DNA from 2 places in the Streptomyces sp. NPDC087428 genome. Region 2 is predicted to be linked to the other one. Evidence: riboswitches for the same ligand, from Rfam matches in the RefSeq annotation. Region 2 holds a riboswitch; the other holds the start of a gene.
What was found. Region 2 has a riboswitch for glycine ahead of gcvP (aminomethyl-transferring glycine dehydrogenase). Riboswitches for the same ligand answer to the same signal wherever they lie in the genome.
Positions count from the first base shown of each region.

Region 1: linked by a shared signal. The riboswitch ahead of gcvT (glycine cleavage system aminomethyltransferase GcvT) and the one ahead of gcvP (aminomethyl-transferring glycine dehydrogenase) in region 2 are both predicted to bind glycine.

Region 1 covers NZ_JBIUXR010000033.1:3,834-19,181, reverse strand. Annotated here, with positions in the region: gene ACIO3R_RS39275 (cytochrome P450) at 237-1,415, opposite strand; gene ACIO3R_RS39270 (L-serine ammonia-lyase) at 1,421-2,803, opposite strand; gene glyA (serine hydroxymethyltransferase) at 2,961-4,217, opposite strand; gene gcvH (glycine cleavage system protein GcvH) at 4,237-4,614, opposite strand; gene gcvT (glycine cleavage system aminomethyltransferase GcvT) at 4,716-5,831, opposite strand; glycine riboswitch at 5,973-6,066, opposite strand; gene ACIO3R_RS39250 (AAA family ATPase) at 6,223-6,912, shown strand; gene ACIO3R_RS39245 (enhanced serine sensitivity protein SseB) at 6,990-7,760, shown strand; gene ACIO3R_RS39240 (enhanced serine sensitivity protein SseB C-terminal domain-containing protein) at 7,928-8,773, shown strand; gene ACIO3R_RS39235 (ABC transporter permease) at 9,217-10,215, shown strand; gene ACIO3R_RS39230 (ABC transporter substrate-binding protein) at 10,334-12,049, shown strand; gene ACIO3R_RS39225 (ABC transporter permease) at 12,191-13,204, shown strand; gene ACIO3R_RS39220 (ABC transporter ATP-binding protein) at 13,201-14,292, shown strand; gene ACIO3R_RS39215 (ABC transporter ATP-binding protein) at 14,340-15,348, shown strand, end outside.
Region 2 covers NZ_JBIUXR010000025.1:74,398-89,745, reverse strand. Annotated here, with positions in the region: gene ACIO3R_RS37080 (bifunctional nuclease family protein) at 1-373, shown strand, start outside; gene ACIO3R_RS37075 (MerR family transcriptional regulator) at 541-1,158, shown strand; gene ACIO3R_RS37070 (DNA polymerase IV) at 1,252-2,727, shown strand; gene ACIO3R_RS37065 (PRC-barrel domain-containing protein) at 2,652-3,020, opposite strand; glycine riboswitch at 3,134-3,230, shown strand; gene gcvP (aminomethyl-transferring glycine dehydrogenase) at 3,425-6,310, shown strand; gene ACIO3R_RS37055 (DUF5999 family protein) at 6,408-6,614, opposite strand; gene ACIO3R_RS37050 (hypothetical protein) at 6,930-7,523, opposite strand; gene ACIO3R_RS37045 (glutamate-cysteine ligase family protein) at 8,006-9,511, shown strand; gene ACIO3R_RS37040 (substrate-binding and VWA domain-containing protein) at 9,560-11,347, opposite strand; gene ACIO3R_RS37035 (CPBP family intramembrane glutamic endopeptidase) at 11,532-12,311, shown strand; gene ACIO3R_RS37030 (PhzF family phenazine biosynthesis protein) at 12,477-13,292, opposite strand; gene ACIO3R_RS37025 (PadR family transcriptional regulator) at 13,443-14,069, shown strand; gene ACIO3R_RS37020 (SRPBCC family protein) at 14,172-14,603, opposite strand; gene ACIO3R_RS37015 (hypothetical protein) at 14,665-14,877, opposite strand; gene ACIO3R_RS37010 (Clp protease N-terminal domain-containing protein) at 15,121-15,348, shown strand, end outside.

The DNA.
Region 1 (15,348 bases), on a different contig from region 2:
GCGGCCCGACGGCCCGGAAGACGATCATGCGCCGGACGGCCGGCCGACCGCGAGCGCTCTTGCCGCTTCGGCAAAATGACAGGCGCCACTCACCGACTGACAGACGCGGCACTCACCGACCGGCTGACAGACGCGTCACCCGCCGACCGACTGACAGACGCGTCACCCACCGACCGGCGACAGACGCGGCACTCACCGAAGCACGTACACGCCACTCACCGGATGACACGCGGCACTCACCAGGTGACGGGCAACGACCGCAGTCCACGCATCAGCCGCGTCCGGCGCCGGTCCGGCTCCTGCGCGGGCACGGCGAGACGCAGCCGGGGGAAGCGCGTGAAGAGGGTCCGGAGCGCGATCTCCCCCTCCGCCCGCGCCAGCGGCGCGCCCACGCAGCGGTGGATGCCGTGGCCGAACGCGAGATGCGCCCCGGCGTCCCGGCCCAGGTCGAGGCCGTCCGGTCCGACGAAACGGGCCGGATCGCGGTTGGCGGCCCCGGGGGAGATGAGGACGGGGACGCCGGCCGGGATCGTGGTCCCGCCCAGGGTGAGCGCCTCGGTGCTGTAGCGGAAGGTGGCGATGCCCACGGGGGAGTCGAAGCGCAGGAGTTCGTCGAGTGCGCCGTCGAACGTCTCCGGCTCGTCGAGCAGCCGGGCGAGGGAACCGGGGTCCTGGAGCAGGGCCAGTGCCGCGTTGCCGATGAAGTTGGTGGTGGTCTCATGACCGGCCACGAGCAGGAGGACGGCCAGGGACAGGAGCTCGTCCTCCCCGAGCCTGTCCTCGCCGTCCCGCGCCAGGACGAGGTCGTGCAGCAGGCTGCCGTCCGGTGCGCGGCGCTTGGCCGCGATCAGAGCGGTCAGATACTCGGCCAGGGCGTGCGAGGCGGCGTCGATGCGGTCGGGCTCCCCTGCCGCGAACAGCTCGTCCGACCAGGCACTGACAGCCGGCCGGTCCGCTTCCGGCACCCCCAGCAGCCGGCAGATGACGGTGACCGGGAGCGGGGCGGCGAGGCCGGCGACGAGATCGGCCTGCCCGCCGGGCGTCCACTCGTCGAGGAGCCCGTCCGTCACGCTCTGGATGTACGGACGCAGCCGCTCGACGGAGCCCGTGGTGAACGCCTTCGACACCAGGCGCCGGAGCCGGGTGTGCCGGGGCGGGTCACTGGCCAGCATGGTCCGCGAGACGGCGGGGTGCAGATCGCGGCGGGACGGCCGGCCGGCGAAGAACCGCGCGGTGTCCTTCGACAGCCGCGGATCCGCGAACGCCGCACGGGCCTCGGCGTACCCCGTGACCAGGAAGCTGTACCGCCCGTCCGATCCGGTGGGCACCCGCTGCACGGGAGCCGTGTCGCGCAGTCGTGCGTAGACCGGGTACGGGTCCTGGAAGAACCGCGGGTCCTGAAGGGGATCGGTCATGTTCCTCAGCACTCGATGATGTTCACCGCGAGCCCGCCCCGCGCCGTCTCCTTGTACTTGACGCTCATGTCGGCGCCCGTCTCCTTCATCGTCTTGATGACCTTGTCGAGGGAGACCTTGTGGCTGCCGTCGCCGCGCAGCGCCATCTTCGCCGCCGTGACGGCCTTGACCGCCGCCATGCCGTTGCGCTCGATGCAGGGGATCTGGACGAGGCCGCCGACCGGGTCGCAGGTCAGGCCCAGGTTGTGCTCCATGCCGATCTCGGCGGCGTTCTCGACCTGCTCGGGGGTGCCGCCCAGCACCTCGGCGAGCGCGCCCGCGGCCATGGAGCAGGCGGAGCCCACCTCGCCCTGGCAGCCGACCTCGGCGCCGGAGATGGAGGCGTTCTCCTTGAACAGCATGCCGATGGCTCCGGCGGCCAGGAGGAAGCGGACGATGCTGTCGTCCTTCTCCGCCTCGGTGGCGCCGCCGGCCGCGAAGTTCACGTAGTAGTGCAGCACCGCCGGGATGATGCCGGCCGCGCCGTTGGTGGGGGCGGTGACGACGCGGCCGCCCGCGGCGTTCTCCTCGTTGACCGCCATCGCGTAGAGGGTGATCCACTCCATCGCGTGGGTCTGCGGGTCGCCCTCGGCGCGCAGCTGGCGGGCGGTGTTGGCGGCGCGGCGGCGGACCTTGAGGCCGCCGGGCAGGATGCCCTCGCGGGACATGCCGCGGGACACGCACGCCTGCATGGAGCGCCAGATGTCCAGCAGGCCCGAGCGGATCTCGTCCTCGGTGCGCCAGGCCCGCTCGTTCTCCAGCATCAGGGAGGAGATCGACAGGCCGGTGTCCTGGGCGAGCCGCAGCAGTTCGTCGCCGGTGCGGAACGGGTTCTTCAGCACGGTGTCGTCGAGGACGATCCGGTCCTCGCCCACCGCGTCCTCGTCGACGACGAAGCCGCCGCCGACCGAGTAGTACGTCTTCTCCAGGAGCGGGGCGCCCTCGTGGTCGTACGCGAAGACCGTCATGCCGTTGGCGTGGTACGGCAGGGCCTTGCGGCGGTGCAGGATCAGCTGCTCGTCGGCGTCGAACGCGATCTCGTGCATGCCGAGGAGATTGAGCCGGCCGGTGGAGCGGATCTCGGCGACCCGGTCGTCGGCCGTTTCGACGTCGACGGTACGGGGGGACTCGCCCTCCAGACCGAGCAGAACGGCCTTGGGGGTGCCGTGGCCGTGGCCGGTGGCGCCGAGGGAGCCGAAGAGCTCGGCGCGTATCGAGACGGTGTGGGCGAGCAGACCCTCGTTCTTGAGGCGGCGCGCGAACATACGGGCCGCGCGCATCGGGCCGACCGTATGGGAGCTGGACGGGCCGATGCCGATCGAGAACAGGTCGAAGACCGAGATGGCCACGGGTGACTCCTCAAAGCGCTGGTAGACGCCGTTGTCTGCCGGGTGGTGCGGTACGGGCCGGGTCGGCCCGAAGAGCGGGGGACAAGGGATGGGGCACCGCGCTCACTGTTCAGTGTGCGTGGTGCCCCGCCCCGACGTGCAAACGCGCAGGTCCGGACTACAGACCGGGGTACAGCGGGAACTTCTCGGCGAGCGCGACGACGCGGGCCTTCAGGTCGTCCGCGTCGTAGGACGGCTTGAGGGCGGACGCGATGATCTCCGCGACCTCCGCGAAGTCCTCCGTCCGGAAACCGCGGGTCGCCAGCGCCGGGGTGCCGATCCGCAGACCCGAGGTGACCATCGGCGGCCGCGGGTCGTTGGGGATGGCGTTCCGGTTGACCGTGATGCCCAGCTCGTGGAGCCGGTCCTCGGCCTGCTGGCCGTCCAGCTCGGAGTTGCGCAGGTCCACCAGGACCAGGTGCACGTCCGTGCCGCCGGACAGGACGGAGACGCCGACCTCGGTGACGTCCGGCTGCACCAGACGCTCGGCGAGGATGCGGGCGCCGTCCAGGGTGCGCTGCTGGCGCTCCTTGAACTCCTCGGTCGCCGCGACCTTGAACGAGACCGCCTTGGCCGCGATCACGTGCTCCAGCGGGCCGCCCTGCTGACCCGGGAAGACCGCCGAGTTGATCTTCTTGGCGAGCTCCTGCGTCGACAGGATGACGCCACCGCGCGGACCGCCGAGGGTCTTGTGCGTGGTGGTCGTGACGACATGGGCGTGCGGCACCGGGCTGGGGTGCAGACCCGCGGCGACCAGACCGGCGAAGTGCGCCATGTCGACCATCAGGTACGCGCCGACCTCGTCCGCGATCCGGCGGAAGGCGGCGAAGTCCAGCTGGCGCGGGTACGCGGACCAGCCGGCCACGATCAGCTTCGGCTTGGCCTCCTTGGCGAGGCGCTCGACCTCGGCCATGTCCACGACGCCGGTCTCGTCCACGTGGTACGGGACCACGTTGTACAGCTTGCCCGAGAAGTTGATCTTCATGCCGTGGGTCAGGTGACCGCCGTGGGCCAGGTTCAGGCCCATGATCGTGTCGCCCGGCTTCAGCAGCGCGAACATCGCGGCGGCGTTGGCCTGCGCGCCGGAGTGCGGCTGCACGTTCGCGGCCTCGGCCCCGAAGAGCGCCTTGATGCGGTCGATGGCGATCTGCTCGATCACATCGACGTGCTCGCAGCCGCCGTAGTAGCGGCGGCCGGGGTAGCCCTCGGCGTACTTGTTGGTCAGGACGGAGCCCTGGGCCTCCATGACCGCGACCGGAGCGAAGTTCTCCGAGGCGATCATTTCGAGGGTGGACTGCTGACGGTGGAGCTCGGCGTCGACAGCGGCGGCGACGTCCGGGTCCAGCTCGTGGAGGGAGGAGTTGAGAAGCGACATCAGGTGGTCCCTTGGGGTCTCAGTTACCGGAGAACGCGGTGTACTCGTCGGCGGAGAGCAGGTCCCCCGGCTCCTCTGCGACGCGTACCTTGAACAGCCAGCCGCCTTCGAACGGTGCGGAGTTCACCAGCGAAGGGTCGTCCACCACGTCCTGGTTCGCGGCCGTGATCTCGCCGGTCACCGGCGAGTACAGGTCGCTGACCGACTTGGTCGACTCCAGCTCACCGCAGGTCTCGCCCGCGGTCACCGTGTCGCCGACCTCGGGGAGCTGGGCGTAGACGACGTCACCGAGCGCGTTGGCCGCGTACTCCGTGATGCCGATCGTGGCCACACCGTCCTCGACGGCCGACAGCCACTCGTGCTCCTTGCTGTACCGCAGCTGCTGGGGGTTGCTCATGACCTGAATTCTCCTGTACGCGGGGGAGTGCTGATGAACGATGGTCTTACGGTGTGAGACAGGACTGCGTCACGTACGCGGTGCCCTGCTCGGCCTGCGGACTACTTCTGGCGCTTGTAGAACGGCAGCGCCACGACCTCGTACGCCTCGTGGCTGCCCCGGATGTCCACCGCGACGCCCTCGGTGCCGGGCGCGGCGTGCGCGGCGTCGACGTACGCCATGGCGATCGGCTTGCCGAGGGTGGGCGACGGGGCGCCGGAGGTGACCTCGCCGATGACCTGGCCGCCCGCGACGACGGGGAACCCGGCGCGCGGGACCCGGCGGCCCTCGGCGACCAGGCCGACGAGCTTGCGGGGCGGGGCGGTCTCGGCGCGCCCGGCGGCGGCCTCCAGGGCCTTGCGGCCGACGAAGTCGCCCTCCTTCTCGAACTTCACGACCCGGCCGAGCCCGGCGTCGAACGGGGTCAGCCCGGTCGTCAGCTCGTGCCCGTACAGCGGCATGCCCGCCTCCAGGCGCAGCGTGTCGCGACAGGAGAGCCCGCAGGGGATCAGCCCGCGGGAGGCGCCGGCCTCGGTCAGCGCCCGCCACAGCTGCTCGGCGTGCCCGGGGGCGACGAACAGCTCGAAGCCGTCCTCGCCGGTGTAGCCGGTACGGGCGATCAGCGCGGGGACCCCGGCGACCGTGCCGGGCAGGCCGGCGTAGTACTTCAGCCCGTCCAGGTCGGCGTCGGTGACGGCGGCCAGGATGGCGGGGGACTCGGGGCCCTGGACGGCCAGCAGCGCGTACGCGTCGCGGTCGTCGCGCACCTCGGCGTCGAAGCCCTCGCCGCGGGCGGTCAGCGCGTCCAGCACGATCTGGGCGTTGCCCGCGTTGGCGACCACCATGTACTCGGTCTCCGCCAGCCGGTACACGATCAGGTCGTCCAGGATGCCGCCGTCCTCGGCGCAGATCATCGTGTAGCGGGCCCGGCCCACCGACACGGTGCCGATGTTGCCGACCAGGGCGAAGTTCAGCAGGTCCACGGCGGCCGGGCCGGTGACGGTGATCTCGCCCATGTGGGAGAGGTCGAAGAGGCCGGCCTTCGTGCGCACGGCGATGTGCTCGTCGCGCTCACTGGCGTACCGCAGGGGCATGTCCCAGCCCGCGAAGTCGGTCATCGTGGCGCCCAGCGAACGGTGCAGGGCATCGAGGGCGGTGAGACGGGGGGCGGTGCTCATGGATATGGCTCCCAGGGCATGACGACGAGGACGATCCCTCCCCATCTGTCATCGGAACCTGAGAGGTTCGCCGAGAGGCCCCGGAGGGGTTCGGCTTGCACCTTGGGTGGAGCCGCTGGGCGACTCGCTTTTCAGATCTGCCTCATCCACGCGGTACGGGGCCTGAGAGATTCAAGGGAGGATCTTGCTCCTTCGGCGCCCGGCCCGGAGGCCGGAACTCTCCCGCGCGGATTCAAGCGGCCTTTATGCAGTTGGCCGAGCCATCATCGCACGCATCGCCGGGCAGTGGGGCGCCGGTACCCCACCGGATCCGGCGGGTCGCAAGCTTGTGCCGCATTACCTTTTCTTTACACTTCTTGGCAGGTGTGGGTCGGCCGACAGGGGGATGGCGATGACGTTGCAGCGGTACGCGGCGACCGCGGGGGCCACGCAGGGCGCACTGCCCGCACAGCCGGGCGCACCGGCCCGGGAGGCGCGGGGCCCGCACGGACCCGTCGTACGGGATCTGCGCGGCCGGTCCGGGCGCAGCCCGCGCGCCCTGCACTTCGTGGCGGGCGATGTCGTGGTGGTCTCCGGGCTGCCGGGCAGCGGCAAGTCGACCCTGATCAGGCGGGCGGTGTCCGCCCGCGTCATCGACTCCCAGGACACCAGGGACCGCTGGGCCGGTCTGCTGCCGGGCTTAGTCCCGTACGCCCTCTACCGCCCGTTCGTCCGCGTCGCCCACTACTGGGGGCTGTGGCAGGTGCTGCGCTCCGGCGCCTCCGTCGTCGTCCACGACTGCGGCACCCAGGCCTGGGTGCGCGGCTGGCTGGCGCGCGACGTCCGCCGGCGCGGCAGCGTCCTGCACCTCGTCCTGCTCGACGTCACCCCGCAGACGGCGCGGGCGGGTCAACTGGAGCGCGGGCGCGGCGTCTCCGGGTACGCGTTCGCCCGGCACCGCAGGGCCCTGCGGCGGCTGCTGCGGGACACCGAGACCGGCACACTGCCGCTCGGCTGCGTCTCGGCGGTGCTGCTGGACCGCGAGGCGGCGGCGCTGCTGACCCGGATCACCTTCGCGGACGCGCGGGGCGAGAGCCGGTAGTACGCCGTCCGATGCCTGGGCGACCGGTGCGCGGCGCTAACCTCTTGCTGCACGGCACGGGGCGAGAGAGGTAAGCAGTGGACATTCCGGCACAGGGTCACGTCATTCCGCAGGGCGGATGGCCGGCCAACGAGCTCGAAGAAGTACTGGGCGCCTCGCTCGGCCGCCCGGAAGCGGGCGGCCGGCTCGTGGAGGTGCTCGGCCGCAGCCACCTCTGGGTGCCCCTGCCCAACGGCGGCGGACCGGACGCCGCCGATCTGGATCTGCCGACACTGGAGATCGACGGCGCCGCGTACGTCCCCGTGTTCAGCTCCGAGCAGCAGTTCCACAGCTGTGTCGGCGCCCCCATGTCCTTCGCCGTGGCGCCCGCCGTCGAGTTCGCCCGCGGACTGCCCCCGCAGCTCGGCATAGCGGTGAACCCGGGCGGCGCGGTCGGCATGCCGCTCCCGCCGCCCGCCGTCGCCGAACTCTGCCGGGCCGGGCGCACCCTCCTCGACGGACCGACCGGCGGCGGCCGGGTCCGGCTCTACGAGCCGGACTGGAAGGAGGAGCCCGTCGACTTCCTCGCCGCCGCGGCCGGCGAGTTCGAGGGGAGCGGGGTCGTGCTCAGCGCCCGCAGGGCCCTGGCCAGCATCGAGGGCGGCGACCCCGTCCTCTTCGTCGGCGTCGAGTTCTCGACCTGGGACGGTGCCGGGCGCAACGCCCCCATGGACGCGCTCGGCCGCGCGCTCGGCCGCGTCGAGCTGCCGTGGCCGGTCAACCTGGTGCTGCTCGACGTGGCGCAGGACCCGGTCGCCGACTGGATGCGGGAGAAGGTCCGGCCGTTCTATCAGCGCGCCGGCGCGTAGCACCGCCCCTCGCACCGTACGGAGACGGCTGCGGCCCATGGCGTCAAGTCGGTGTCAGGACCGGCGCCTAAGCTGGTTTGATGGCTGGTGCCTCGGCACCGCGCCGTACCCGCGTGCCCCGGGAGCGGCAGGCCGACACAGTGGATCGAAGAGGGGCGGGACCCAGGGTGAGTGCGTCAGGCACGGGGGCGGCCGACGGGGTGTCCCCCGGTCGAGCGGAGCCGAGGGCTCGGGGAAGCGTCGAGCACATGCTGCGCCAGGTGGCACCCGGGCGCTACGACGCGTACGAGGCCCTGCTCCAGGCCCTGGCGGCCGACCGGATCTGGATGCTGCTCTGGCACGGCCGGGCCGGTTCACCCGACGCCCAGTACGGCAACATGGAGATCGACGGCCTCGGCTACGCCCCCTGCGTCACCTCCGCCCAGGAGCTCGCCGCCAGCGGCTGGAACCGCGCCCATGAGGTGGTGGGCGGCCGCGACATCGCCCGCGCACTGTTCCCCGACCGCTGGGGCATCTGGCTGAACCCGCACGCCCCGGGCGGCGGCGTGGGCATCCCCTGGCTCGACCTGCGCCGGATCGCCACCGGCCTCGACCGGATGCCCGCCGGTCCGCTGCGGATCAGCGACCCCGCCGTCGAGACCCCGCAGTTCTACGCCCAGCTGACGCAGAACGCCCACCACACCCCGGCGATCCGCTCGCTGCGCCGCGCCTGGGTGCAGCCCGCGCTCGGCGTCCCGTACCTCGCCATCGGCCTCGATCTGTACGACACCAGCCAGCCGTCCGTCGACGCGGTGCGCGCGATGATGCAGCAGTCGATCGGCACGGTCCCGGAGGGGCTGCCGGTCTCCACCGTCGCCATGTCCGACGAGTACGACCCGGTCGCGATGTGGCTGCGGGGCAACTCCCGGCCGTTCTACGACCGCGAGTCGCACGCCCCGGCCGGGCGGAGCGGTGTCGTCGCTCCCGGTTACGGCTACCCGCAGGCGCCCGGCCCGGCCCCGCACGCCTACTAGGCCCGCCTGACCCGCTCACCGGAGCGGACAAAGGTCCCTCCGGCGGACAAGACAACCCCTGCGGTCACCCAAATAGCCACCCAATGAAGCCTGTTGGGCGGCATGTCCGTTCTGGTGGATTAGTGGCCGAGTAGTCCGCTCACTCGATCAAACTGTCCGGATAACGGAAGCTCACTGACCGCATCACGTTTGAGCAAACATTCCCCGTCAGGTCTGGCGGGTGATCGCAACTGCGTTGAAGACTCCCGGCTAGTGGGGATCGTCGGCCCTTTGTACGAGGTTGCCCCGGCGGACATTCCGTGGACGCTTCAGACACACCAGACGCATCAGACGCTTTCAGCACCAGGACATCAGCCGCATGAACGTGCGCGGCTGGTGCGCGCCAGGCCGTTACCGCGGCGAGCAAGGGCCGGCCACCGCCGGCGGGAGGGGTCAAAGGCACTGTGACCGCACCGATCGAGACCACCGGATCGGCTGCCGAGGCTCAGCCGGAGGCAGTACTCACGGGGGTCAAACAGAGCCAGATCGAGGGCCGTTCGCTCGGGCAGATCGCCTGGACGCGCTTCAAGCGCGACAAGGTGGCCGTTGCCGGCGGCATCGTTGTCATCCTGCTGATCCTGCTCGCCGTGCTCTCCAAGCCGATCCAGGCCGTCTTCGGTCTGGACCCCAACGCCTTCCACCAGGAACTCATCGACCCCGCGCTGCTCGCCCCCAAGGGCGACTGGGGCGGCATGAGCTGGAGCCATCCGCTCGGCGTCGAACCGCAGTACGGGCGCGACATCATGACCCGGATCATCGAGGGCTCCTGGGTCTCCCTCGTCGTCGCCGTCGGCGCCACCCTGCTCTCCGTGGTGATCGGCGTCTTCTTCGGTGTGGTCTCGGGCTTCTACGGCGGCTGGGTCGACACGATCATCAGCCGCATGATGGACACCTTCCTGGCCTTCCCGCTGCTGCTGTTCGCGATCTCCATCTCGGCGGCGCTCCAGGACGGCGCGTTCGGCCTGACGGGCCTGCCGCTGCGGATCGCGGTACTGATCTTCGTCATCGGCTTCTTCAGCTGGCCGTACATGGGACGTATCGTCCGCGCCCAGACGATGAGCCTGCGCAACCGCGAATTCGTCGAAGCGGCCCGGTCGCTGGGCGCCCGCGGCCCCTTCATCCTCTTCCGGGAGCTGCTGCCGAACCTGGTGGCACCCGTTCTGGTCTACTCCACGCTGCTGATCCCCTCGAACATCCTGTTCGAGGCCGGTCTCAGCTACCTCGGGGTCGGTATCGCCCCGCCGCAGGCCTCCTGGGGCGGGATGCTCACCAACGCGATCGACTTCTACCAGAACGACCCGATGTACATGATCGTGCCGGGCGTGGCCATCTTCGTCACGGTCCTGGCGTTCAACCTGCTGGGGGACGGGCTGCGCGATGCCCTCGACCCCCGCAGCAAGTAGTGCCCAAGGTGCTCGTCACAACGACGTGCGACATGCCATGGCAACCATCGATTGAGGGGAATTTCCTCAGGTGAAGACCAGAAAAACGACAGCGGTGGTTGCCACGGCTGTGGTCCTGATGCTGGGCGCCTCCGCGTGCAACGGCTCCAAGGACGACAACGGCGGCGGCGGCGACAAGGGCGGCTCCGGCACCACTGACGCCGCGCTGACCTCGATCGTCAACAAGTCGGAGAAGAAGGGCGGGACGCTCAAGCTCGAACTGTCCGACGAGCCCGACTCCCTCGACCCCGGCAACACGTACTACGGCTGGGTGCAGAACTTCTCCCGCCTGTACGGCCGTTCGCTCACGTCGTTCAAGCCGGCCGCCGGCAAGGACGGCCTGGAGGTCGTCCCGGACCTCGCCGAGGGCCTCGGCAAGGCGAGCGCGGACGCGAAGACCTGGACGTACAAGCTCAAGAAGGGGCTCAAGTACGAAGACGGGTCCCTGATCACCTCGAAGGACGTCAAGTACGCCGTCGAGCGCTCCAACTTCGCGCCGGAGGCCATGTCCAACGGCCCGACGTACTTCAAGTCCCACCTCATCGGCGGCGACAAGTACAAGGGCCCGTACAAGGACAAGAACCCGGACGGCATCGCCTCCATCGAGACGCCGGACGACAGCACGATCATCTTCAAGCTGAAGGACGCCTTCGCGGACTTCGACTACCTGGCGACCTTCACGCAGACGGCCCCCGTGCCGGCCGCGAAGGACAAGGGCGCCGACTACGTGAAGCACATCATCTCCTCGGGCCCGTACAAGTTCGAGTCCTACGAGGAGGGCCGCAGCGCGACCCTCGTCCGCAACCCGAACTGGGACCCGAAGACCGACCCGCTGCGCCCGGCACTGCCGGACAAGGTGACGATCCGGTTCAAGGTCAAGCAGGAGACGGTCGACAACAACCTCCTCGCGGACAACATCACCGCTGACGCCGCCGGTACGGGCGTCGCCCCGGCGACCCAGCCGAAGGTGCTGACCAAGGCCGACCTGAAGAAGCAGACCGACAACCCGTACGCGGGCGCCACCTCGTACATCGGTCTCAACGTCAACGTGAAGCCGTTCGACAACATCCACTGCCGCAAGGCCGTGCAGTGGGGCATCGACAAGGCGTCGGTCCAGGCCGCCCAGGGTGGCGACCCCAAGGGTGACGTCGCGACCACGTTGCTGCCGCCGACCGTCAACGGCTACTCGAAGTTCGACCTGTACGAGACCGCCGGCCACAAGGGCGACGAGGCCAAGGCCAAGGACGAGCTGAAGCAGTGCGGCAAGCCGAACGGCTTCGACACCAAGATCTCGGCCCGCTCCGACCGCCCCGCCGAGATGTCCATGGTCACCGCGGTGCAGGCCTCGCTCAAGAAGATCGGCGTCAACGCCGAGATCAAGAGCTTCCCCACCGGTAAGTACTTCTCGAACTTCGCGGGCAACCCGAGCTACGTGCACGCCAACAAGCTCGGCATGATCATGAGTGCCTGGGGTGCCGACTGGCCGACCGGCTTCGGCTTCCTGGACCAGATCATCAACGGCGCTTCCATCAAGCCGTCCGGTGGCAACAACGTTCAGGAACTGAACGACCCGAAGATCAACAAGCTGCTCAACGAGGGCATCGCCAACACCGACACCGCCGCCCGTGAGAAGGCGTGGGGCGACGTCGACAAGGCCGTGGCCGAAGGCGCGACCGCCGTGCCGCTGATCTACCGCAAGAACCTGCTGCTCCGGCCGAAGTCCGCGACGAACGTCACGGTCACCCAGGCCTACCTCGGCATTTACGACTACCTGCTGATGGGTTCCGCCAAGTAGGAACGGCCCCGCTCCCCGGGCCGCGCACGCGGCCCGGGGAGCGGGCACCCGGGCCCGAGAATTGTCTTGAAAGGCAGGTGAAGGCACGGTGTCCGACCGGACGGGTTCCCCCCGGCAGACAGATACCGGCGCCGGATAGCTGTGGCTGCGTACATCATCCGACGCGTCTTCGGCGCGGTGCTGCTGCTGTTGATCGTCAGCGCAGTCACCTTCGCGATCTTCTTCCTCGTCCCCCGGATCGCCGGGCAGACGATGGACCAACTGGCAGCCCAGTACGTGGGCAAGGACGCCAATCCGCAGTCCATCCTCGCGGTCAAACAGAATCTCGGCCTCGACCAGCCGCTTTACATCCAGTACTGGCACTTCATCAAGCAGCTCTTCGTCGGCGCCGACTTCCAGTTCGGTCCCGAGGCCACGCACTGTGGCGTGCCGTGCTTCGGCTACTCGTTCAAGCGGCACGTCGAGGTGTGGCCCGAGCTGACCGCACGCATCCCGGTCACGTTCTCCCTGGCGATCGGCGCCGCGGTGATCTGGCTGATCAGCGGTGTGGCGATCGGTGTCGTCTCCGCCCTCAAGCGGGGTTCGGTCCTCGACCGCTTCTTCATGGCCATCGCGCTCGCCGGTGTCTCCCTGCCGATCTTCTTCACCGGCATGCTCGCGCTCGGTGTGTTCACCGTGCAATGGCCGATCTGGGAGGGCGGGGTCAACTATGTGGCGTTCACGGACAATCCGCTGGACTGGGCGTGGAACCTGCTGATCCCGTGGTGTTCGCTGGCCTTCCTCTACTCCGCGCTCTACGCCCGCATCACCAGAGCCGGGATGCTGGAGACGATGGGCGAGGACTACATCCGAACGGCCCGCGCCAAGGGCCTCCGGGAGAGCCAGGTCATCGGCAAGCACGGCCTGCGGGCCGCGCTGACCCCCATCGTCACCATCTTCGGCATGGACTTCGGCCTGCTGGTCGGCGGCGCGGTCATCACCGAGACCGTGTTCTCCTTCCCCGGACTCGGCCAGTTCGCCATCAAGAGCGTGCAGGAGAGCGACCTGCCCATCGTGATGGGCGTGACGCTCGTCGCGGCCTTCTTCATCGTCATCTGCAATCTGCTGGTGGACCTGGTGTACGCCGCCATCGACCCCAGGGTGAGGTACTCGTGACCGAGGTTTCCAAGGCACAGACCGCGGCGGCCGGCGCGCCCGCCGCCGCGCGGGCCGGCGGCGACGAGGCCTTCCTCTCCGTACGTGACCTGCGCATCCACTTCAAGACCGACGACGGCCTGGTCAAGTCCGTCGACGGCGTCAGCTTCGACGTGAAGCCCGGACAGACCCTCGGCATCGTGGGCGAGTCCGGCTCCGGGAAGTCCGTCACCTCGCTCGGCGTGATGGGCCTGCACCGCACGGCCCCCAACGCCCGCATCTCGGGCGAGGTCTGGCTGGACGGCGAGGAGCTGATCGGCGCCTCCGACGCCCGGGTGCGCGAGCTGCGCGGCCGCAAGATGGCCATGATCTTCCAGGACCCGCTCTCCGCGATGCACCCGTACTTCAAGGTCGGCGCGCAGATCGTGGAGGCCTACCGGATCCACAACAAGGTCAACAAGAAGACCGCCCGCACCCGGGCCATCGAGATGCTCGACCGGGTCGGCATCCCCGAGCCGCACAAACGGGTCGACGCCTACGCGCACGAGTTCTCCGGCGGTATGCGCCAGCGCGCCATGATCGCGATGGCGCTGGTCAACAACCCGGAACTGCTCATCGCCGACGAGCCGACCACCGCCCTGGACGTCACCGTCCAGGCGCAGATCCTGGACCTGATCCGGGACCTGCAGAAGGAGTTCGGCTCCGCCGTCATCATGATCACGCACGACCTCGGGGTCGTCGCCGAGATGGCCGACGAACTCCTGGTGATGTACGGCGGCCGGTGCATCGAGCGCGGGCCGGCGGAGAAGGTCTTCTACGAGGCCCAGCACCCGTACACCTGGGGCCTGCTCACCTCGATGCCGCGCATCGACCGTGAGCAGACGGAGCGGCTGATCCCCGTCAAGGGCCAGCCGCCGTCGCTGATCAACGTCCCGAGCGGCTGCGCCTTCAACCCGCGCTGCCCCTACGCGGACATCCCCAAGGACGACCTCACCCGCACGACGCGTCCCGAGCTGCAGCAGGTCGGCGACGGGCACTTCTCCGCCTGCCACATGTCGCCGGAGGAGCGGACCCGGATCTGGACCGACGAGATTGCGCCGAAGCTGTGAGCGAGGCGAGTGAGGTGAGCGACGTGAGCGAGAAGAAGGATCCCCCGGTGCTGGAGAAGGACGTGACGATCCCGGAGCAGGCCACCGCCTCGCGCGAGCCGCTGCTCAGGGTCGAGGGCCTGGCCAAGCACTTCCCGATCCGCAAGGGACTGTTCGGCCGGCAGAGCGCCGCGGTCAAGGCCGTCGACGGCATCGACTTCGAGGTGTACCCGGGGGAGACCCTGGGCGTCGTCGGCGAGTCCGGCTGCGGCAAGTCGACGATGGGCCGGCTGATCACCCGGCTCATCGAGCCGAGCGCCGGCAAGGTCGAGTTCGACGGCCGTGACATCACGCACCTGTCCATGGGCAAGATGCGGCCGATGCGGCGCGACGTCCAGATGATCTTCCAGGACCCGTACTCCTCGCTGAACCCGCGGCACACGATCGGCACGATCGTCAGCGCGCCGTTCAGGCTCCAGGGGGTCGAGCCCGAGGGCGGTCTCAAGAGCCACGTCCAGGAGCTGCTGCAGCTGGTCGGGCTCAGCCCCGAGCACTACAACCGCTACCCGCACGAGTTCTCCGGCGGCCAGCGCCAGCGCATCGGCATCGCCCGCGCGCTCGCCCTGCGCCCCAAGCTCGTCGTGGCCGACGAGCCGGTCTCCGCGCTGGACGTGTCGATCCAGGCGCAGGTGGTCAACCTGCTGGACGACCTCCAGGACGAGCTCGGCCTCACGTACGTGATCATCGCGCACGACCTCTCGGTCATCCGCCATGTGTCGGACCGGATCGCGGTCATGTACCTGGGCAAGATCGTCGAGCTGGCGGACCGCAAGTCGCTGTACTCGGCGCCCATGCACCCGTACACCAAGGCCCTGATGTCCGCGGTGCCGGTGCCGGACCCCCGGCGGCGCGGGGTGAAGAGCGAGCGCATCCTGCTCACGGGCGATGTGCCCTCGCCGATCTCGCCGCCCAGCGGCTGCCGGTTCCACACCCGGTGCTGGAAGGCGACGGAGATCTGCAAGACGCAGGAACCGCCGCTGATCGCGCTGAAGACCGGCCACCAGGTCGCCTGCCACC
Region 2 (15,348 bases):
GATCGGTCCTGGTGAGGCGACCGCGATCGCCTTCGCTCAGCAGGGCATGGCTCCGGCCAGGCCGCTGACCCATGACCTCTTCAAGGATGTGCTCGAGGCCGTGGGCCAGGAGCTCACCCAGGTCCGGATCACGGACCTGCGAGAAGGGGTCTTCTACGCGGAGCTGGTCTTCGCGAGCGGAGTCGAGGTGAGCGCGCGGCCGTCCGACGCCATAGCGCTCGCCCTGCGCACCGGCACGCCGATCTACGGCAGTGACGGGGTGCTCGACGACGCGGGAATCGCGATTCCCGACGAGCAGGAGGACGAGGTGGAGAAGTTCCGGGAGTTCCTCGATCAGATCTCGCCGGAGGACTTCGGCACGAACAGCCAGTGACGTCCCGAGGGGGCGCCGCCAGCGCATCCGACAAGCCTTTCCCGGTCGCGAGTCACGGGAAACCACCCTCAGGGTGATTATCACTCGGCGTGCCGAGTGTGGCGATCGTTGACGCACCCCGGGTGACTGCCTACCTTCGAGTGGGCAGGTCAAGGACGGAGGTCGGCGTGAGCAGCAGCGGCGACGGGGCGGCAGTGGATGGGCCGTATCCGCAGCAGGGGAGTACAGCCGACCAGACCATCAGGCAACCGGCAGCGCCGGCTGCGGTGGCGGGGGACGGCGTGGCATCGGCCAAGGACATCGGCTATCGCGGGCCGACGGCATGCGCGGCGGCGGGGATCACCTACCGCCAGCTCGACTACTGGGCTCGCACGGGCCTCGTCGAACCGAGCGTCCGTCCCGCATACGGATCGGGCACACAGCGGCTCTACAGCTTCCGGGACGTCGTCCTGCTGAAGATCGTGAAGCGCTTCCTCGACACCGGGGTGGCCCTCCAGAACATCCGCACCACGGTCCAGCACCTACGGGCCCGCGGTTTCCAGGACCTCGAACGCATGACGCTGATGAGCGACGGCGCGACCGTCTACGAGTGCTCCTCGCCCGCCGAGGTCGTGGAGCTGCTCCAAGGGGGCCAGGGCGTCTTCGGTATCGCCGTGGGAGTGGTCTGGCGGGACGTCGACGCCGCGCTGTCACAGCTGCACGGGGAGCGGGTGGACACCGGCGAGACGCTGATCGGGAACAATCCCGCCGACGAGCTCGCCCGACGGCGCAACCGGGCCGGCTGAGCCGGTGCGAGCCCGGCCGGGCCCGGGAATTCCCGGGCCCGCGGGCGGTTGCCGCCCGGCGATTGTCAGTGCCGTAGGGCAGCATCGACTGATGTGAGAGCCGCGCCGACCATCCTGCATCTGGACATGGATGCCTTCTACGCCTCTGCGGAGCAGGCGGCGAAGCCGAGTCTGCGTGGCAAACCCGTGGTGGTGGGCGGGCTGGGGCCCCGCGGGGTCGTCGCCACCGCCTCGTACGAGGCACGGCGTTTCGGAGTCCACTCGGCCATGCCGATGGCGCAGGCCAGGCGGCTCGCGCCGAACGCGGCCTATCTGGTGCCGCGCTTCGCGCTGTACCGGACCGTGAGCGATCAGGTCATGGAGCTGCTGGGCCGGCTGTCGCCGCTGGTGGAGCCATTGAGCCTGGACGAGGCCTTCGTCGACCTGGAGGCCGGCGGCACCGCGGACGACACGGCTTCCGCGCTGGCGATCGGTGAGCAGTTGCGGGAGGCGATCGAGGCGGTCACCGGGCTCAGCGGCTCCGTGGGCCTCGCGGGCTCCAAGATGCTGGCCAAGATCGCCTCGGAGGAGGCGAAGCCCGACGGGATCCTGCTCATAGCGCCGGGCACCGAGCGGGATCTGCTCGCGCCCATGCCGGTCCGCACGCTGCCCGGGGTCGGGCCGGCCACCGCGGACCATCTGCGGCGCGCCGGGATGACCACGGTGAGCGACCTGGCCGAGGCGGGCGAGGCGGAGCTCGTACGGCTGCTGGGCAAGGCGCACGGCGTCTCGCTGCACCGGATGGCGTCCGGCCAGGACGACCGGCCGGTCGTCGCCGAGCGCGACGCGAAATCGGTCTCGGTCGAGGACACCTTCGACACGGACCTGCACGACCGGGTCCGGGTGAGGAGCGAGGTGGAGCGGCTCGCGGACCGGTGCGTCCAGCGGCTGCGGGCGGCGGAGCGCTCGGGCCGGACCGTGGTGCTGAAGGTGCGGCGGTACGACTTCTCGACCCTGACCCGGTCCGAGACGCTGCGTGGCCCCACCGACGACCCCACGGTGGTCAGGGAGGCCGCAGCGCGGCTCCTGGAGGCCGTGGACACCACCGGGGGAGTGCGGCTGCTCGGAGTGGGCGTCACCGGGCTCGCCGACTACACCCAGGAGGACCTGTTCGCGCAGGCGGCCGGCGAGCGCACCGCCGCCGCGCTCGCCGCCGTCGGCCCCGCCGACAGCGCGGGGGGCGCAGTGGATGCCGGTACGGGCGGCCGGCGGCCGGAGCCCGATGAGCCGGAGCAGGAGAGCGCCGAGCAGCTCGCCGCCCGCCGCTGGCCGGCCGGACACGACGTACGGCACGACGTCCACGGCCACGGCTGGGTGCAGGGCAGCGGCGTCGGCCGGGTGACAGTGCGCTTCGAGGAGCCGGAATCGGCGCCCGGCCGGGTGCGTACGTTCCGTATCGACGATCCGGAACTCCAGCCGGCCGATCCGCTGCCGCTCGTGCGGGACCCGGCCGACTACTCTTCCTGGCCGGCCAGCCTGCCGAAGTCCCGGTCCGGGCCGGTCTCCTCGGGCAGGGAGTCCAGACCGTAGTGCCGGTAGAGCTGGAGTTCCTGTTCCGGCGAGAGATGCCGGCCGACGCCGAAGTCGGGTGCGTCCTTGATCAGTGCGCGGTCGAAGGGGACACGCAGTGTGTCCTCGACGAATTCGCTGGGTTCCAGCGGGACGAAGGCGTCGCGGCTGAACAGTCCGGTGCGTACGGCCGCCCACTCCGGCACACCGGTCGCGTCGTCGAGGTACACCTCGTCCACGGTTCCGATCTTGGTGCCCTCGCGGTCGAACGCCTTGCGGCCGATCAGGCTGCGCGGATCGATGTCGGTCTGCACGGTCCCTCCCACTGGTCGCGGCTACTCCACAGGAACCACAGAAGTGCAGATCCACGGGGTTGGCCACTCGAGAATTGCGCCGGGGACCCCGCTGGTAGGCTGAGAGCGGCTGCTTACCCCGTGCGGGAGAGTCCTCCGGAACGAATCCGGAGGCGCCGAAGGAGCAAATCCTCCCCGGAATCTCTCAGGCCCCCGTACCGCACGGACGAGGTCACTCTGGAAAGCAGGGCGGGTTCCGCACGGCCGTGTGCCGAGGTGGATCTCTCCCTCACCGACGGTGAAAGCCGGTGCGTGCAGTGGGCACCGGTGAAGCTCTCAGGTTGAGATGACAGAGGGGGAGGCCGTTCGGGCACCCCGCGCCGTGGTGCCCCTCGCAGGTCGTGACAGACCAGGAGGCCTCCACCATGACCCCCCGTCGCACTTCGCTCTCCCAGCTGGAACAGGGAATTCCGTTCGAGCAGCGTCATATCGGTCCCGACGCCGCGGCGCAGGCCAAGATGCTCGCCCAGGTCGGTTACGGCTCGCTCGACGAGCTGACCGCCGCCGCGGTGCCCGACGTCATCCGCAGCGCCGAGGCGCTTCAGCTGCCGGCGGCCCGTACCGAGGCCGAGGTGCTGGCCGAACTGCGTACGCTCGCCGACCGCAACCAGGTCCTGGCCCCGATGATCGGGCTCGGTTACTACGGCACGTTCACCCCGCCGGTGATCCTGCGCAACGTGATGGAGAACCCCGCCTGGTACACGGCCTACACGCCGTACCAGCCGGAGATCTCCCAGGGCCGCCTCGAAGCCCTCCTGAACTTCCAGACGATGGTCGCCGACCTGACCGGGCTGCCCACCTCCGGCGCCTCGCTGCTCGACGAGGGGACCGCCGCCGCCGAGGCGATGGCGCTGGCGCGGCGCGTCGGCAAGGTCAAGAAGGGCGTCTTCCTGGTCGACGAGGACGCACTCCCGCAGACCGTCGCCGTGATCCGGACCCGTGCAGAGCCGACCGGTGTCGAGGTCGTCGTCGCCGACCTCACCGACGGCATCCCGGCCGGGATCGCCGAGGGCGGCGTCTTCGGCGTGCTGCTGCAGTACCCGGGCGCCTCCGGAGCCGTACGCGACCTCAGGCCCGTCATCGAGCAGGCCCACGGGCTCGGCGCGATCGTCACCGTGGCCGCCGATCTGCTGGCGCTCACCCTGCTCACCTCGCCCGGTGAGCTGGGCGCGGACATCGCGGTCGGCACCACACAGCGCTTCGGTGTGCCGATGGGCTTCGGCGGACCGCACGCCGGCTTCATGGCCGTGCGCGAGAAGTTCGCGCGCAGCCTCCCCGGCCGCCTCGTCGGCGTCTCCGTGGACGCGGACGGCAACAAGGCCTACCGGCTGGCCCTCCAGACCCGCGAGCAGCACATCCGCCGCGAGAAGGCCACCAGCAACATCTGCACCGCTCAGGTGCTGCTCGCGGTGATGGCCGGTATGTACGCCGTCTACCACGGCCCGGAGGGGCTGCGGACGATCGCCCGGCGCACCCACCGCTACGCCGCGATCCTCGCCGAGGGCCTGCGCGCCGCCGGTGCCGACGTCGTGACCGGCTCGCACTTCGACACGCTCACCGTCCGGGTGCCCGGCAGGGCCGCCGAGGTCGTCGCCGACGCCCGCGAGCGCGGCGTGAACCTGCGGCTCGTCGACGCCGACCTCGTCTCGCTCGCCTGCGACGAGACCACCACCCGCACGGAGATCGCGTCCGTCTGGGCGGCCTTCGGTGCCACCGGTGACATCGACGCACTGGACGCCACGGCCGCGGAGGCGCTGCCCGAGCAGCTGCTGCGGACCGACTCCGTGCTCACCCACCCGGTCTTCCACCAGCACCGTTCCGAGACCGCGATGCTGCGCTACCTGCGCAGGCTCGCCGACCGCGACTACGCGCTGGACCGCGGCATGATCCCGCTCGGCTCCTGCACGATGAAGCTGAACGCGACGGCCGAGATGGAGTCGATCACCTGGCCCGAGTTCGGCGCGCTGCACCCCTTCGCGCCGGCCGAGCAGGCCCAGGGCTTCCTGACGCTCATCCGTGAGCTGGAGGAGCGTCTCGCCGAGGTCACCGGGTACGACGCGGTCTCCATCCAGCCGAACGCCGGCTCGCAGGGCGAGTTCGCCGGACTGCTGGCCGTCCGGGCGTACCACCGTGCCAACGGCGACGAGGGCCGGACCGTCTGTCTGATCCCGTCCTCCGCACACGGCACCAACGCGGCCAGTGCCGTGATGGCCGGTATGAGGGTCGTCGTGGTGAAGACCGCCGACGACGGTGAGGTCGACATCCAGGACCTCCGCGCCAAGATCGAGCAGCACCGCGACGAGCTCGCCGTGCTCATGATCACCTACCCGTCGACGCACGGTGTCTTCGAGGAGCACGTCGCGGACATCTGCGCCGAGGTGCACGACGCGGGCGGCCAGGTGTACGTCGACGGCGCCAACCTCAACGCGCTGGTCGGTCTCGCCAAGCCGGGCCACTTCGGCGGCGACGTCTCGCACCTGAACCTGCACAAGACCTTCTGCATCCCGCACGGCGGCGGCGGCCCCGGCGTCGGCCCGGTCGGTGTGCGCGCCCACCTGGCGCCGTACCTGCCCAACCACCCGTTGCAGCCCGCCGCCGGTCCGGAGACCGGGGTCGGCCCGATCTCGGCCGCTCCGTGGGGCTCGGCCGGCATCCTGCCGATCTCCTGGGCGTACGTACGCCTGATGGGCGGGGAGGGCCTGAAGCGCGCGACGCAGGTCGCCGTGCTCGCGGCCAACTACGTCGCCAAGCGGCTGGAACCGCACTACCCGATCCTGTACAACGGCCCGGCCGGACTGGTCGCGCACGAGTGCATTGTGGACCTGCGGCCGATCTCCAAGGCGACCGGAGTCAGTATCGACGACGTGGCCAAGCGGCTCATCGACTACGGATTCCACTCGCCGACCATGTCGTTCCCGGTCGCGGGCACGCTGATGATCGAACCGACCGAGAGCGAGGACCTCGCGGAGCTGGACCGCTTCTGCGACACGATGATCGCCATTCGCGGCGAGATCGAGAAGGTGGCCTCCGGCGAGTGGGGCGCGGACGACAACCCGCTGGGCAACGCCCCGCACACGGCGGCCGCGCTGGGCGGCGACTGGGCGCACGGCTACAGCCGTGAGGTGGCGGTCTTCCCGGCCGGAGTCACCGCCGCCGACAAGTACTGGCCGCCGGTGCGCCGGATCGACGGTGCGTTCGGTGACCGCAACCTCGTCTGCTCCTGCCCGCCGCTGGACGAGTACGACAACTGACGGGACCGACGGCACGTACGCTGTCGGGTGAGTCGGAACTGCGTCGGGGCCGGTTCGGAGATCTCTCCGGGCCGGCCCCTGTCCGTACCTGCCGCGGTCAGGCGGCCTTCATCACCCGGCCCGTTCCCAGCGGCCGGTGCGGCGCGATGATCTGCCCGTCCGGGAGCAGCTCACCGGTGTCCTCGAAGAGCAGGACGCCGTTGCACAGCAGGCTCCAGCCCTGTTCGGGATGGTGCGCCACCAGGCGGGCGGCTTCCCGGTCGGCTGAGTCGGCTGTGGGGCAGGGTGGCTGGTGCTGACACATGGCTGGGTTCTTTCGCTGCGTTGAGTTGAGTGTCCTGCGGCTTGAAGCGGTGTTCATGGCCGCCCCCCGTATCGATCGGTCGGTCCCAGTGTTGCCCCACGGGCGCCAATCCGCAGGGATTTCACGGCAGCGCTTCTTCTCCTCTCATGACGCATCACCCAGCCGGACGGTTCAACGCAACTGCCCTGTCAATTCGGGTGGTTCGGGGTGGCCGGATGGGGCTAGTCCGGACGGGGAGCGGATGCGCCCCCGCAGTGCGGTGCCCCGCCACCGGAATCGGCGGCGGGGCACAGCGAAGTGGGGGGCGGCCGGGGCTCAGGCGGGGGAGCCGAGCAGGGGGCCGGGGCCGGGTGTGATGCGGGTGGTGATCACGGGAAGCAGATCGGCGACCCGGTGCGGACGGTGCGCCGCGATGCCCGGTGGGGCGGGAGCCAGCGGTACGAGCAGATCGGCCGGGGCGGGGGATCCGCCGGACGCGTCGGCCTCGGTGTCCTCGTGCAGCCACAGTGCCAGCATGTAGAGCTCAGGAATGGACAGCAGCCTCGGCTGGTAGTGCGTGCTCGCGGCCTCCGCCTGGCGCAGGGCGAGTTCGGTCGAGGCGATGTAGGGGCCCTCGAAGAAGTGCGAGAAGGTCCAGCCGTCGGGGGTGAGCATGGTGTCCGCCGCGGCGACCGCCCGCTCCGCGCCGCGGATCTGGAAGCGCCAGGCGGCGAGCCGGGTGGTGGGTGTGAGGCCGCCCGCTCCGCTGCGGTCCAGCACGTGGACGGGGAGCGGGTGATCGGGGCTCAGCGGCCCCTGGACGGACCGCAGGGCGGGGGTGCGGGCCTCGCGGACCGCGGTGGGTGAGCCGAGCGCCGCGAGTACGCTTCTCAGCGCGGGCGCGGGAGCCGGAGGAACATGCAGCGGCATAGTGGGTCGCCTCTCACTTCGGAGACACGGTGGAGCGTGGGTGGGTGCAGACGGCGCTGTCGGCATGCGGGGCCAGAGGAGGCCGGTGACTGAGCCGGTGCGTCAACTCTCTGCCTCGTCCGCGGAGTTTATACGACACGTGTTCACGCGGTGATTCCACTAGCCGCCACGACTATTGCCGACAAGACGGTATCCGGACTTTATTATGCGGAGATTATGCTGATTCGGTGCGAGCGGCGCAGCCGCCGCCTCGTGTTTTTCCTGTGACGCGGTAGGCCGAAACACGCCGGTGCATTCCGCGAGGGCCGAACGGCGGAAACTGTGCACCGCGTCATGCCGAGTGAATGTGCCACGGGCTGCGGTCATCAGATTAGCGGGTGCGCACCCTCCGCGGGGCGTTATGGATCACCCCGTCTGGGCATTATCGATCGTGACGCGAGCGGCCTGGGCCGCGGGCTGCCCACTCGAGGAGGGACACTTCGATGGGGGAGAAGGTCGTTGCGGGCGCCTTTGACCTGTCCGATCGGCAGAGGTACCGGCGGAAGCTCCACCAGTGCCTGGAGGGACTGGGGAGGCTCCTGGCGGAGCGGAGATTCGACCGTCCGCGCGACCTCATGGGCATGGAGATCGAGCTGAATCTGGCGGGTTCCGACGGCATGCCGAGGATGTTGAATGGACAGGTGCTGGAGCGCATCGCGAGCCGGGATTTCCAGACAGAACTCGGCATGTTCAATCTGGAAGTGAACATTGTTCCCCACCAACTGGCCGGGCGCGTTCTCGACCAGTTGGCCGAAGAGCTGCGGACCGGCCTCGGATATGCCGACCGGAAGGCCGGCGAGGTCGATGCCGGGATCGTGATGATCGGAATACTGCCCACGCTCGGCAGCGGGGACATGGTCCGCGCGAACCTCTCCGACGTGGACCGCTACGCACTGCTGAACGACCAAATGGTGGCGGCGCGCGGCGAGGATTTCTCCCTTGATATCGAAGGTGTGGAGCGCTTGGTCTGCACCTCCGGGTCGATCGCACCTGAGGCGGCCTGCACCTCGGTCCAGCTGCATCTGCAGGTGACCCCGGAACGGTTCGCGGACGTGTGGAACGCCGCGCAGGCCGTTGCCGCGGTCCAGGTGGCCCTGGGAGCCAATTCGCCCTTCCTGTTCGGCCGGGAGCTGTGGCGGGAGTCGCGTCCGCCGCTCTTCCAGCAGGCCACGGACACCAGGCCGCCCGAACTGCAGAACCAGGGGGTGCGTCCCAGGACCTGGTTCGGTGAGCGGTGGATCGGTTCGGCGTACGAACTCTTCGAGGAGAACGTGCGCTACTTTCCCCCGCTCCTGCCCATCTGCGACGAGGAGGACCCGCTGCGGGTCCTCGACGGGGGCGGGGTGCCCCGGCTCCAGGAACTCGTCCTGCACAACGGCACGGTCTACCGCTGGAACCGGCCGGTGTACGGGCTCTCGGACGGCGTCCCCCACCTCCGGGTGGAGAACCGGGTGCTGCCCGCGGGGCCGACCGTCGCCGATGTGATCGCCAACGCCGCGCTCTACTACGGGCTCGTGCGGGCCCTCGCCGAGGAGTCCCGTCCGGTGTGGACCAGAATGCCGTTCGCCGCCGCGGCCGAGAACTTCGACACCGCCTGCCGCCGCGGCATCGACGCCGAGCTGCTCTGGCCCCGGCCCGGCCGCTCCGGCGGGCTGACCCGGGTCCCGGTCGTCAAACTCGTACGCGACGAACTGCTGCCGCTGGCGGCCGCCGGGCTCGACGCGTGGAACATCGAGCCCGCGGACCGCGACCGCTACCTCGGGATCATCGAGGAGCGCTGCAAGCGGCGGACGAACGGGGCGTCCTGGCAGACGGACACCTATCACCGGGCGCGGGACGCCGGACTGGACCGGGAAGCCGCGCTCGCCGCCATGACCCGCCGCTACGGCGAACTGATGCAGGACGGCGAACCCGTGCACAACTGGCCGGTGGGCGTCCCGGGAACATGAGCGGGCGGGCAGGGCCGTGCGGCACGGCCCCTGCCCACCGCGCGGGCCCTACTCCTCGGCGGCGAGGCCGCTCTGCCCGGCGGTCATGACGGCCTGAAGGATCACCGCCTGGATCTCGGCCGGGTCGTTGACCTGGTAACCGCCGCCACCGGTCACCTTGGCTATCTCGTTCACCTCTTCGCGGTCGGCGTCGGGGCCGACCGCGATCGCGAGCAGCGGAACCGGGCGCTCCGGGTCGGCGATCCGTCTCAGTTCCGCGATCAGGGCGCTGCGCGAGATGGAACGGTCGTCCTGGTTCGAGCCGTCGGTGAGGATCACCACGGCGTTGAACTTGCCCTTCACATAGGTGCGCTGCGCCTCCTTGTAGGCGGCCAGCGCGGTGTCGTACAGGCCGGTCGCACCGTCCGGCACGGGCTGGAGGGCCGAGAACGCGGCGGCGAGCTTCTGCCGGTGGGTGCCGCCGCCCTTCTCCTGCTTCCCGAGCCGGCTGGTCGGCACCAGCCGCCGGTAGTCCTTTTCGCCGTCGAGCCCGGTGGCGAACTCCCAGAGTCCGATCTCGTCGTTCGGCGTGAACTGGTTGAGGGCCTCGATCAGGGAAGCCTTGGTGACGTCCATCCGGGACTGGCCGCGGCCCGGCACGATCGTGGCCATCGAGCCCGAGGCGTCGACGACCGTGGTGAGCCGCGCGCTCTGCACGGTGATCGTCCACATCCCGAGCGTTTCCTGAAGCGTGTCGTCGGACGGTGCGGTGGCCGGTGAGGTGGCGTACGGCTGGGGCGACTTGCCGCCCGCCGACGCGACCAGCTGCTCGCCCGCCGTACCGTCGGCGGTCCGGAAGCCGTGCTCCTCCAGCGTGCGCTGCGCGCTCTCCTCGGTCAGCAGGGTCATGAACCGCAGCGCCGCCCGGCTCTCGTCGGTGCTCAGCTTGTTCTCGTTGACCAGCGTGAACGGGTAGTCGAGCAGCGGGGTGCCGTCCGTGGGGTAGAAGAGGTCCAGCTTCCCGTCCCCGGTCGCCTCGGCGTTGTGGGCGAACGCGGCCTGCTCGGAGAGCAGCACCGCCTGGTTGCGGGCGGGGTTGCCCTCCTCGGTGCCCGAGCCGTCCCCGGCCAGGGTCCCGAGCACCTGGGTGTCGCCGTCGGACATCCGCTGGGCGAGGAGTTTTGCGGTGCTCGCGACCCTGGTGTCGCTGTCCCCGCCCTGCTTGTCGGAGGACGCGCCGATGCTGGTGAGCGCCAGCAGGCCGGTGGCGCTGCGCGCCGGGTCGGCGGAGCCCAGCCGTACCTTGTCGGCCTCCATCGCCGAGGCCATCAACTCGGCCCAGGTGTATTTCTTCTTCGGCCAGCCGAGGGTCTTCGCGGCGGAGGGCACCGTGGCCAGGGCCACGGGGGAGGAGGCCACGGAGTCGCCCGGCGTGAGCGGCACGGCGTCGCCCGTCCCCTTGGCGCGGCTCAGCCAGAGATCGGAGTCCGGCAGCCACATCTGGTACTCCGGCGTGTCCGTGCCGGCGGCGAGCGCGTCGGCGACCTTGTACGAGTCACGGGCCACCACCTCCACGTCGAGGCAGTGGCCGTCGGATCTGAGATCGTCCTTGCGCGCCTTGTCGGCGACGGCACGCACGGCCGGAGCGATATCGGGGGAGGCCACCATGGACAGGTGCACCGCGGAGTCGTCGCAGGACTTCGAGAACGACAACAAGCCGCCCTGGGCCGCTACCGCGGTTCCCGCCGCAACGGCGAGAACGAGCGTGGTGGCGATGGCTACGGTTCGACGCCGGTTCGACGGACGGTCCCCGCTTCCGTCCGTCGTGTAGTCGTCGGGCAAGCTGTGACGTCCCATGTCGGTGGTGCCCCTCCTTGAGGATGAACAAGGAAAAGGGGGACCACACCATCGGCAATGGTGCTCGTCCCCCGGCCTGTCGCGCATGATCTTCGTACCTGTATTCGAGACCCTAGCGGGGCGGGGAGTGGCATGGGACGTGAATGCACAACTCAGGGCAGGTGTACAGGTGGAGGCGGGGCGCGTGGCTGATTCTTATCCTCAGGAGGCCGTGTCACGACGGATCTTGCGGTCCGAGACGGTGTTGGTGCTGGCTCTCTCACTGGGGGCCAGCGGGGTGTCTGCCCTGATCAGTTTTGTCGGATCACTGACGAAACCAGGGGGTTTGAAGGACCAGGCGGCGACGCTGAACAGCTCGTACGCGCCGGGGCGTCCCTGGCTGGATCTCGCCTGGCAGCTCTTCGGCATCACGACCGCACTGGTGCCCGTCGCGCTTGTGGCCCATCTGCTGATCAGAGAGGGCGCGGGCCTGCGGGCGATCGGTTTCGACCGGACCAGGCCGGGGTCGGACCTCGGGCGCGGCACGCTGGTGGCGGCGGGCATCGGCAGCGCCGGGCTGGCCTTCTACCTGGTGGTCAGGGCCGCCGGGTTCAATCTCACGGTCGTCCCCGAGTCGCTGCCGGACGTGTGGTGGAAGTTCCCGGTCCTGATCCTTTCGGCGATCCAGAACTCCGTGCTGGAGGAAGTGATCGTCGTCGGATATCTGCTGCGCCGGCTGGGGCAGTTGGGATGGACGCCCATGGCTGCCCTGGTGGCCAGTTCGGTGCTGCGCGGTTCGTACCACCTGTACCAGGGGATCGGCGGATTCATCGGGAACATGGTGATGGGGGTCGTCTTCGTGCTGCTGTACCGCCGCTGGCAGCGGGTGGGGCCACTGGTCGCGGCGCACGCCCTGCTCGACATCGGGGCGTTCGTCGGCTACGCGCTGCTCGCCGGGAAGGTGGGCTGGCTGCCCACCCCGTGAGAGGCGGGCGGGTTCCGGGAGGGGGTGTGCGGGGTGATCCGCACACCCCCTCCCGGCGTTTCCTGCCACCCCCTCCCGGCGTTTCCTGCCACCCCCTCCCGGCCTTTCCTCCCGCCCCGTCCCGGCCTTTCCTCCCGCCCCGTCCCCGCGTTTCCTCCCGCCCCGTCACAGGGTGACGAGCAGTTCCCCGTCCAGGACCGTCACCGCGTCGCCGGTCAGCAGCGTCCGGTCGCCGCGCAGTGAGGTGCGGACCAGCCCGGACCGGGCGGACGCCTGGAGGCCGGTCAGGTCGTCGCGGCCGAGCCGGGCCGACCAGAACGGTGCCAGGGCGGTGTGGGCGCTGCCCGTCACGGGGTCCTCGTCGATGCCCACGGCGGGGAAGAAGCCGCGGGAGACGAAGTCGTAGCCGGCACCGGTGGCCGCGGCGGTGGCGATGACGCCGCGCCGCGAGTGGGCGGTCAGCGCCGCGAGATCAGGGGTCAGTGCTCGTACGGCCGCCTCGTCGGCCAGTTCCACGAGCAGATCGCCGGTGAAAGGGCCCGTGTCGTGCACGGACACGGGCTCCGCGCCCAGCGCGGCGGCCAGTCCCGCCGGCGTGGCCTCTGGGGTCAGCGGTGCGGTGGGGAAGTCGAGCGTGAGCGAGCCGTCCGGGTGCGCGGTCGAGGTGAGTACCCCGCACCGCGCGGCGAAGCGCACCGTGCCGCTCGCGGCTCCGGTGGTGTGCAGGACGTGGGCGGTGGCGAGCGTGGCGTGGCCGCACATGTCGACCTCGGTGGCCGGGGTGAACCAGCGCAGGGCCCAGTCGGCGGCGCCGCCCGGCGGCAGCGGGTGCGCGAACGCGGTCTCCGACAGGTTCAGCTCCGCCGCGATCTGCTGGAGCCGGCTGTCGTCGGGGAAGCCGTCCGGGCCGAGCAGCAGGACGCCCGCGGGATTGCCGGTGAAGGGGCGGTCGGTGAACGCGTCGACGATTCGAATCCTCATGCCCCCGACCGTAGGTGCGCGGCAAAGCCGCAGGCCAAGGCCAATTCCGGATCGGCGGACTGAACATTTCCGGCAAGGGGTTTGTCAAGCGACCGGTTCCGATATATCGTTGACGCATCGCGACAGATCAACGATAGAAGGAGTGCAGCGATGCGTTCACACGGACATGAGCATGGACACGGGCACGGACACGGCCCCTACGGGCCGGGAGAGCGCGGACGGGGTGACTTCGAGGGGCGCCGGGCGGCCTTCGGCCAGTTCGGTCCGCCGTTCGGCGGCGGACCCTTCGGCGGTGGCCCCTTCGGGGGCGGACGCGGCCGGGGCGGCGGCCGGGGAAGGGCGCGCCGCGGTGACGTGCGTGCCTCGATCCTGGCCCTGCTGAAGGGCCGGCCGATGCACGGCTACGAGATGATCCAGGAGATCGGCGAGCGCAGCGGCGGGGCCTGGCGGCCCAGCCCCGGCTCGGTGTACCCGACCCTTCAGCTCCTGGAGGACGAGGGCCTGATCGTCAGCGCCAGCGAGGGCGGCAAGAAGCTGTTCACGCTGACCGACACCGGCCGCACCGAGGCGGAGTCGGGCCCGGAGGCGCCCTGGGAGGAGGCCGGCCGCGGCGTCGACTGGGAGGGTGTCAACGAGATCCGGCAGGCCGGCTTCGGCCTGATGGAGGCGTTCGGCCAGGTCTGGAAGACCGGGTCGGCCGACCAGCGCGAGAAGGCGCTCGCCGTCATCAACGACACGCGCAAGAAGCTCTACCTGATTCTCGCCGACGAGCACTGAGCCGGCCGGTGCGAAGACTGAGGAGCTGTGCGCCGAAGGGCCCCGCGGATGTCCCGCGGGGCCTTTTCGGTGCCGGTGCGCGGGCGGCCGGTCCGCCGGGCGTCAGGCGATGATCAGTCCGTCCAGTTTGCGCAGTGACTCGATGAGGGCGGCGGTGGCCGAATCCTTGAGCTTGCCGGCCATCAGGGAGACCGCCGCCCCCGTGAACTCGCCGTCGATGCGGACCGTCGTGGCGTCCCCGTCCGGCGTCAGCGCGTAGCGCATCTTCAGGTTGACACCCATCGGGCCCTTCCCGGTGGTCGTCAGCAGGCGGCCGTCCTCCAGCTCGGCGACCGTCCAGGTCACCTCGGCCGGGAACCCCATGAGCTTCATGTTCTCCTCATAGGTGCCCGCGAGCTCCAGAGAGGCCGGTCCGCCCTTGGGGAAACTGGTGTGGGTGGCGTTCCACTCCCCGTACGTGCTGAAGTCGGTCAGCTGGGCCCAGACCTTCTCGGCCGGTGCCTCGATGCGCGCCTCTGCACTGACTTCGGCCATGCGACCACCCCTTCTCGACGGGTTACGGTGTCGCGGAACGTAGCCGCAGTGGGCCGAACATTCAATACTGATGAACTGTCAGATCTGCTGGTTCCGTTCCGGTCCGCCAGATCCGTGCCGAGTCGAAGCGGTCGGAGGCGCGCGGGTGCGGCCCGTCGTCGTGGCAGTGGAACGCCGCCCAGAAGAGGTCCGCGGGCAGCGCGTCCCGCGGCGCGTGGACCCGGTAGACGTAATCGCGCCCGTCGAGTGCGGGCAGGGCGACCAGCCAGCTCACCTCCGGCACTCCTCCCGCCGCCGCAACAGTGCTCCGGGCTGTGGGACGTGTACGGGGAGGCTTCCGGTTGCTCCGGGAGCGCATGGCAAGGCGGCGCGCGCCGATTCCCGGAATCGGATCCCAGAACGGCGTGATCTCATCCGTAAGGAGGAGGAGTCGCGCTTCTGTGCCCAACTCGGGTGGGATGCGTCAATGGGTCTCTCCGGGGACGTTCCGGCCCGCCGGGACTGATGAGGTAGAAGGGTGCAGAACCGGACACCGCGGATTCCTCAGCAACCCGCACCGAACCACCGTGCCGACACCGGCGCCGAGCTCACCGTGGAGCTGACCGCCGTGGTGACGGGTGCGCGCAGGCGCGCCCTGCGCGACGGCGACCAGCAGATCGACACGGCTCATCTGCTGCACTCCCTGATCGAGTCGGACGCCGAGGTGCGCACCGCCTTCGATGGTGGACCGCAGCTGGCCAGGGTG